2 linked regions of the Pseudonocardia sp. HH130630-07 genome follow. The protein of the gene in region 1 binds, or shares a complex with, the protein of each later gene. Links are inferred from orthologs where the notes say so. Each region holds a gene or a part of one and is shown on either strand. Other genes may lie near its edges. The genes, in order: uvrA and mfd.

Evidence for each region.
Region 2: the proteins of uvrA (region 1) and mfd are in contact, whole or in part, in a crystal structure (PDB 4DFC), measured with the Escherichia coli proteins. The link is inferred for Pseudonocardia sp. HH130630-07 from one-to-one orthologs.

What each region holds. Positions count from the first base shown.
Region 1 is NZ_CP013854.1:4,980,089-4,983,882, forward strand. Bases 302-3,794 are described here. They hold uvrA (excinuclease ABC subunit UvrA), read left to right. Parts: upstream 302-660; coding sequence 661-3,594; downstream 3,595-3,794. Other genes in these bases: AFB00_RS23670 (MBL fold metallo-hydrolase), read right to left, coding at 302-302. Outside these bases: more of AFB00_RS23670, read right to left, coding at 1-301. UniProt on the Escherichia coli protein: The UvrABC repair system catalyzes the recognition and processing of DNA lesions. UvrA is an ATPase and a DNA-binding protein. A damage recognition complex composed of 2 UvrA and 2 UvrB subunits scans DNA for abnormalities.
Region 2 is NZ_CP013854.1:1,445,126-1,449,623, reverse strand. What follows is about bases 79-4,275. They hold mfd (transcription-repair coupling factor), read left to right. Parts: upstream 79-448; coding sequence 449-4,075; downstream 4,076-4,275. Other genes in these bases: AFB00_RS06905 (SurA N-terminal domain-containing protein), read left to right, coding at 4,122-4,275. Also shown: more of AFB00_RS06905, read left to right, coding at 4,276-4,498. UniProt on the Escherichia coli protein: Couples transcription and DNA repair by recognizing RNA polymerase (RNAP) stalled at DNA lesions. Mediates ATP-dependent release of RNAP and its truncated transcript from the DNA, and recruitment of nucleotide excision repair machinery to the damaged site.

The sequences.
Region 1 (3,794 bases):
CGCGGCTCGAACATCCCCGCGATCGCGCCCAGACCCTGCCAGTGGTCGGGGTGCCGGTGCGTGGTCACGAGGTGCCGCAGGTCCGGGCGCTCGTCGGTGGCGCCGATCAGGTCGGCGATCCGGCCGGGCTCGGCGGCGGCGTCGACCAGCAGCGCCTCGCCCGAGGTCTTGCACACGAGCAGGTAGGCGTTGTTGTCCATCTCGCCGACCGAGATCTTGCTGATGCTGAGCTTCGCCAGGTCCCGGCGGGTGGCTGCGCCACCCGGCTCGGTGTGACCGGTGTAGTTCTCCAGGACGTCCACGGCGTGAGGGTATCGGCCGGGACCGACATCGACCCTGGGGAGAACCCGCCGGTCGCACCGGCGGGCCCGCTCACAGGTCGAACATGCGTACGAGTACGGTGGCGGCGTACCGACCGGCGCGTGCCGGGGTGCATCCACCGAGGCGGGCCCGCACGGACCCCCGCTCGACGGGTTCCTGTCGGTGGGTCGACCTAGCATCGGTCACCGGACGTGGAGACGGTCCGCGCCGGTGGCCCGGTCCCGGATGTCCCGACCGTCGTGGGCGTCCATCCGAGGTCCGATCCTCGGCCACCCGCCGTTCCAGGAGGCGCGCATCGTGAGCGACCAGACGACCGACCCGCGTGACGCCGGGACCACCCTGTCCCCGGGGGCGTCGCCGGTCCCGAGCGGTCCGAAGCTGGTCGTGCGCGGTGCGCGCGAGCACAACCTGCAGGGCATCGACGTCGACCTCCCGCGCGACAGCATGATCGTCTTCACCGGGCTGTCCGGCTCGGGCAAGTCGAGCCTCGCGTTCGACACGATCTTCGCCGAGGGGCAGCGCCGCTACGTCGAGTCCCTCTCGGCGTACGCCCGGCAGTTCCTCGGGCAGATGGACAAGCCCGACGTCGACTTCATCGAGGGGCTCTCGCCCGCGGTCTCGATCGACCAGAAGTCGACCAACCGGAACCCGCGGTCGACGGTCGGCACCATCACCGAGATCCACGACTACCTGCGCCTGCTCTACGCCCGCGCCGGTATCCCGCACTGCCCGGCCTGCGGCGAGCGGATCGAGAAGCAGACCCCGCAGCAGATCGTCGACCAGGTGCTGGAGATGGAGCAGGGCAGCCGGTTCCAGGTGCTCGCTCCGGTCGTCCGCACCCGCAAGGGTGAGTTCGTCGACCTGTTCTCGACCCTGCAGTCGCAGGGCTACTCCCGGGTCCTGGTCGACGGCACGGTGCACCAGCTGTCGGACCCGCCGAAGCTGAAGAAGCAGGAGAAGCACGACATCTCCGTCGTCGTCGACCGGCTCTCGGTCAAGGCGACCGCCAAGCAGCGGCTCACGGACTCGGTGGAGACGGCGCTGCGGCTGGCCGACGGGCTCGTCGTCCTCGACTTCGTGGACCTGCCCGACGACGACCCCTCCCGTGAGCGCCGGTTCTCCGAGCGGATGGCCTGCCCGAACGGGCACACGCTGGCCGTCGACGACCTGGAGCCGCGCACGTTCTCCTTCAACTCGCCCTACGGCGCGTGCCCGGCGTGCACCGGTATCGGCATCAAGAAGGAGGTCGATCCGGAGCTCGTCGTCCCCGACCCGGACCGCTCGCTCGGCGACGGCGCGATCGCGCCGTGGTCGGCCGGGCACAACGCCGAGTACTTCGGCCGGCTGCTCAGCGGTCTGTCGACGGCGATCGGCTTCCGGATGGACACCCCGTGGCGCAAGCTGCCGGCCGCCGCGCAGAAGGCGGTGCTGCAGGGCAGCGACGACCAGGTCCACGTGCGGTACCGGAACCGGTACGGCCGGGAGCGGTCGTACTACGCGAACTTCGAGGGCGTCATGCCGTTCCTGGAGCGGCGGCTGGAGCAGACCGAGTCCGACTCGCAGCGGGAGCGCTACGAGGGCTACATGCGGGACATCCCGTGCCCGGCCTGCGGTGGTGCCCGGCTGCGTCCCGAGGTCCTGTCGGTCACGCTGCCGCACCGGGACCTGGGGGAGCGCTCGATCGCCCAGGTCTCGGCGATGTCGGTGGCCGAGTGCTCCGGCTTCTTGAACGGCATGGTGCTCGACGACCGGCAGGCGATGATCGCCGGCGCCGTGCTCAAGGAGATCCAGGCCCGGCTGGGCTTCCTGCTCGACGTCGGCCTCGACTACCTGTCCCTGGACCGCGCGGCCGGGACCCTCTCCGGTGGGGAGGCGCAGCGCATCCGGCTGGCCACCCAGATCGGGTCGGGCCTGGTCGGCGTGCTCTACGTGCTCGACGAGCCGTCCATCGGCCTGCACCAGCGCGACAACCGGCGGCTGATCGACACGCTGACCCGGCTCAAGGAGCTCGGGAACACGCTGATCGTCGTCGAGCACGACGAGGACACGATCCGCGCCTCGGACTGGGCGGTCGACATCGGTCCGGGGGCCGGCGAGCACGGCGGGTACATCGTGCACTCCGGGAGCGTCGCCGACCTGGAGTCCCACGACACCTCGCTGACCGGCGCCTACCTGTCCGGGCGGAAGTCGATCCCGCTCCCGCAGCGCCGCGAGCTGGACCCGGCCCGGAAGCTGACGATCGTCGGCGCCCGCGAGCACAACCTGCGGGGGATCGACGTCGACGTCCCGCTCGGCGGGCTCGTGTCGATCACCGGCGTGTCCGGCTCCGGCAAGTCGACGCTGATCAACGACATCCTCGCCACGGTGCTGGCGAACCGGCTCAACGGCGCCCGCCAGGTGCCGGGCCGGCACACCCGGATCACCGGGGTCGACCAGCTCGACAAGCTGGTGCGGGTCGACCAGTCGCCGATCGGGCGCACCCCGCGTTCGAACCCGGCGACCTACACCGGGGTCTGGGACAAGGTGCGCAAGCTGTTCGCGGCGACCACCGAGGCGAAGGTCCGGGGCTACGCCGAGGGCCGTTTCTCCTTCAACGTCAAGGGCGGCCGCTGCGAGGCGTGCACCGGCGACGGCACGATCAAGATCGAGATGAACTTCCTGCCGGACGTCTACGTCCCGTGCGAGGTCTGCAAGGGGGCCCGGTACAACCGGGAGACCCTGGAGGTCCACTACAAGGGCAAGACCGTGGCCGACGTCCTCGACATGCCGATCGAGGAGGCCGCCGAGTTCTTCGAGCCGATCACCTCGATCGCCCGGTACCTGCGCACGCTGGTCGACGTCGGCCTCGGGTACGTGCGGCTGGGCCAGCCGGCGCCCACGCTGTCCGGTGGCGAGGCGCAGCGCGTCAAGCTCGCCTCCGAGCTGCAGAAGCGCAGCAACGGCCGGACGATCTACGTCCTCGACGAGCCGACGACCGGTCTGCACTTCGAGGACATCCGCAAGCTGCTCGCGGTGATCCAGGGCCTGGTCGACAAGGGCAACACGGTGATCGTCATCGAGCACAACCTCGACGTCATCAAGACCTCGGACTGGGTCATCGACATGGGCCCGGAGGGCGGGTCCGGTGGCGGCTCGGTGGTCGCCCAGGGCACACCCGAACACATCGCCGCGGTCCCCGAGAGCCACACCGGCCGGTTCCTGAGCTCGCTGGTCACCGCGGCCGCGCCACCGGCCCCGGTGCGGCGCCGCAGGAAGGTCGCGGCGGCGAACTGACGGCGATCCGGCCCGGGCGACGGGCCGGATCGGCCCCCGGAGAGCGGCCTGTTACTCTGGGGAATGCGACCTCCCGGGCTCGCGTTGACACGTGTGTTCCGGGCGTCAAGTGGAGCCCCGCTCCCACCCGCACCGTGTACGTGGCGATGCCGGGTCCATGGTCCGGCTTCGCGGCGATCACGTGCCGTGGGGTCGATCAA
Region 2 (4,498 bases), 3.5 Mb from region 1 along the record:
TCCCCGAGCGTCCGTGCCGAGATGCGCGTGAGCGGGCCCCGGGCGACGTCCCCGGCCCGCTGCACGGCATCTCGGCACGGCGAGCCGCGGGGCCGTCCGACGAGACGTCGCCGAAGCCCTGACACCGCACCCCGGCCCGCTTTCCGCGCCCGCGCCCGGCGTGGCGCCCCCCGCGCGACGGGTCCGGCACGCCGGGAGGAGGCGCACGGACCGGCCAGGGGTGCGACAGCGACCCGGGCGAGGCTGCGGTCCTTCCATCCGGGGCCGGGCTGCGGCGTCGGTGCCCGGCCACGACGAGCGGTAGGGGCCGGACCCGGCCCGGGCGTCGGTGCCGGGGCCCAGGCGTATCGTCGGGGACCGGTTCCGGACCCAGGCTCCGCCGCGTCCCGGGCCGAGGTCCGTCCTGCGTTCCGCGCATCGAAGTCCCACCCGAGGAGCCAGCGCCGTCGTGGCCATCCTGTCCGGTCTGCTCACCTCAGCCCTGTCCGACGCCGGCCTGCGGGCCGCCGTCGACGCGGCCCGCTCCGCCGACACCCGCACCACCGAGATCCCGGCGGTCGCCGTCGAGGGCCCGGCCGCGCTGCGCCCGCTGCTCACCGCCGGGCTCGCCGGGGACGGGTGCGTGCTCGCGGTCACGGCCACCGACCGGGAGGCCGAGGACCTCGCCGCCGCGGTCTCGGACCTGCTCGGGCACGGCACGGCGCTGGACGCGGCGGCGGACACCGTGCACGACAGCGCGGGCGCTCCGGTCGTCGTCCTGCCGTCGTGGGAGACGCTGCCGCACGAGAAGCTCTCGCCGCGCCCGGACACGGTCGCCCGCCGGCTGACGATCTTCCACCGGCTGGCCGACGCCGCGACCGCACCGCGGGTGGTCGTCACCGCCGCCCGGTCGCTGATCCAGCCGGTCGCCCCCGGGCTCGGCGCGCTCGCCCCGGTCACCCTGGCCCCCGGCGAGGAGCACGACTTCGAGGCGCTGCTCGTGCGCCTGGTCGAGCTGGCCTACACCCGGGCCGAGATGGTCACCACCCGCGGCGAGTTCGCCGTGCGCGGCGGCATCCTCGACGTCTTCCCGCCGACGGCCGAACACCCGGTGCGGGTCGAGTTCTGGGGCGACGAGGTCTCCGAGCTGCGCGCCTTCTCCGTGGCCGACCAGCGCTCGGTCGGTGACGTGGCGCGGGTCGTCGTGCCGGCCTGCCGGGAGCTGCTGCTCACCACGCCGGTGCGGGAGCGCGCCGCGGCGCTGGCCGCCGAGCAGCCGGAGAACTCCGGGCTGAACCGCAACCCGCTGCGCGAGCTGCTGGAGAAGCTGTCCGAGGGCATCCCCGGCGAGGGGATGGAGTCGCTGATCCCGGCGCTCGTGGCCGGTGAGATGCAGGTGCTCCCGGACCTGCTCCCCGCGGGCGCGCGGGTGCTGCTCGCCGACCCGGAGCGGATCCGCACCCGGTGCGCCGACCTGGTCCGGACCGGGCAGGAGTTCCTGGAGGCGTCCTGGCTGGCCACCGGTGCCGGCGGCGAGGCCCCGATCGACGTGTCCGGGTCGGCCTACCGGGACCTGACCGTCACGCTGGAGACCGCCACCGCGTCCGGGCGACCGGTGGTCTCGCTGTCGCCGCTGCTGTCGGGCTCCGACGCCGCGATCGTCCCCGCCGTGCACGAGATCGAGCCCTACCGCGGGGACACCGACCGGGCGATCACCGACCTGCGCGCGCACGTCGCCACCGGGGGAGCCGCGCTGCTCGTGCTCGCCGGCCACGGCACCGCGGACCGCTCGATCGAGCAGCTGCGCGAGGCCGAGGTCCCGGCGACGAAGGTCGACCAGTTGACCGACGTCCCGGAGAAGGGCCTGGTCACGGTGGCCTGCGGGCGCCTGCTGAACGGGTTCACCGCCCCCGAGGTGGGCCTGGTCCTGCTGTCGGAGGCCGACCTCACCGGCAGCCGTGCCGGGCTGGACGCGGCGCCGCGCAAGACCACCCCGCGCCGGCGCAACGCCGTCGATCTCGCGGTGCTGCAGCCCGGCGACCACGTCGTCCACAACCAGCACGGCATCGGGCGCTTCGTGGAGATGAAGGAGCGCACCGTCCAGGGCGCGACCCGCGAGTACCTGGTGCTGGAGTACGCCAGCCCCAAGCGCGGGCAGCCGGCCGACCGGCTGTTCGTCCCGACCGACGCGCTCGACGAGATCAGCCGCTACGTCGGTGGCGAGACCCCGGCCGTCAACAAGCTCGGTGGCGGGGACTGGGCGAAGACCAAGGGCCGGGCCCGCAAGGCGGTCAAGGACATCGCCGCCGGGCTGGTCCAGCTCTACGCCGCCCGGCAGGCGTCACCGGGGCACGCGTTCGGCGCCGACACCCCGTGGCAGCGCGAGCTGGAGGACGCCTTCCCCTACACCGAGACGCCCGACCAGCTCTCGGCGATCGACGAGGTCAAGAAGGACATGGAGCGGCCGGTCCCGATGGACCGGGTGATCTCCGGCGACGTCGGCTTCGGCAAGACCGAGATCGCCGTGCGGGCCGCGTTCAAGGCCGTCCAGGACGGCAAGCAGGTCGCCGTGCTCGTGCCGACGACGCTGCTGGCGACCCAGCACCTCAACACCTTCGCCGAGCGGATGCGGGCGTTCCCGGTCACCGTCCGCGGGCTCTCCCGGTTCACCGACCCGGCCGAGGCCAAGGAGACGATCGGAAAGCTGGCCGAGGGCACCGTCGACGTCGTGGTCGGCACGCACCGGCTGCTGCAGGGCGGGGTGCGCTGGAAGGACCTCGGCCTGGTCGTCGTCGACGAGGAGCAGCGCTTCGGCGTCGAGCACAAGGAGCACATCACGGCGCTGCGGGCGCACGTCGACGTGCTGACCCTGTCCGCGACGCCGATCCCGCGGACCCTGGAGATGAGCCTGGCCGGCATCCGGGAGATGTCGGCGATCACGACCCCGCCGGAGGACCGGCACCCGACCCTGACCTACGTCGGCGCCTACGACGACAAGCAGGTCGCCGCCGCCGTCCGGCGCGAGCTGCTGCGCGACGGCCAGGTGTTCTACGTGCACAACCGGGTCTCCTCGATCGACCGGGCGGCGAAGAACATCCAGGACCTCGTGCCCGAGGCCCGGATCGCCGTCGCACACGGCCAGATGAACGAGGAGCTGCTGGAGCGCACCGTCAACGCGTTCTGGCACCGCGAGTTCGACGTGCTCGTGTGCACCACGATCGTCGAGAACGGCCTGGACATCTCCAACGCCAACACACTGATCGTGGAACGGTCCGACACCCTCGGGCTGTCCCAGCTGCACCAGCTGCGCGGCCGGGTCGGCCGGGGCCGGGAGCGCGGCTACGCCTACTTCCTGTTCCCGCCGGAGCACCCGCTCACCGAGACCGCGCACGACCGGCTCGCCACCATCGCCCAGCACTCCGAGCTCGGCTCGGGTGCCGCCGTCGCGATGAAGGACCTGGAGATCCGCGGTGCGGGCAACATCCTCGGGGCCGAGCAGTCGGGGCACATCGCCGGCGTCGGGTTCGACCTCTACATCCGGCTGGTCGGCGAGGCGGTCGCGGCGTTCCGCACGCAGGCCGGCGGCGGGGGCTCCGGCGAGCCCGAGGAGCTGGTGGAGGTGCGGGTCGATCTGCCGGTCGACGCGCACGTGCCGCACGACTACATCGACGGCGAGCGGCTGCGCCTCGAGGTCTACCGCAAGATCGCCGAGTCCCCGGACGACGCGGCGCTCTCGGCGATCGTCGAGGAGCTGACCGACCGCTACGGCGAGCCGCCCACCCCGGTGCGCAACCTGCTGGAGGTCGCCCGGTTCCGGCAGATGTGCCGGCGTCTCGGCGTGCGTGAGGTCGCCTCGGCGGGGACCCAGCTGCGGATCGGCCCGGTGCAGCTGCCCGACTCGGCGCAGCTGCGGCTGCGGCGGCTCTACCCGAAGGCCCAGTACAAGGCGGCGGCGCAGGTGCTGACCGTGCCGAAGCCGGTGCAGGGCGGGCGGATCGGCGGGCAGCCGGTGCGCGACGTCGAGCTGCTCGGCTGGTGCGCGGAACTGCTGGTGCAGATCGTGCCGACGTCGGTCCCGGTGCACAGCTCGGGCTGAGCCGGGCCGGGGAGATCGGCCTCACACCACGTGAGAAGGTGGGTCCGTGCGGACTCGCAGGATCATGATGGCGCTGCTGGTGACCGGAATGCTGGTCACGGGATGTGGGGCCGGCCCGAGCCGGGTGGACTCGGCGGCCGTCGTCGGGGACACCTCGATCCCGCTCTCGACGGCCCAGTCGGCGATCACCTCGGTGCTCGCCCGGCCCGGTCTGCTCGACGGGCTGAAGGCCCAGGGCGCGTCGGAGCCCGCCATCGGCCGGGCGGTCGTCTCCCAGCTCGTGATCCGGGACCTGCTGGCCGACGCGGGCGCGGCCCGCGGCGTCGCCGTCTCCGAGCAGCAGGTGACCGAGCAGGTCGAGCGCGCGGGTGGCGAGGAGGCCGTCGCGGCCGGCTCGCTGGCCGTCGGCGGACCGCGCGAGTC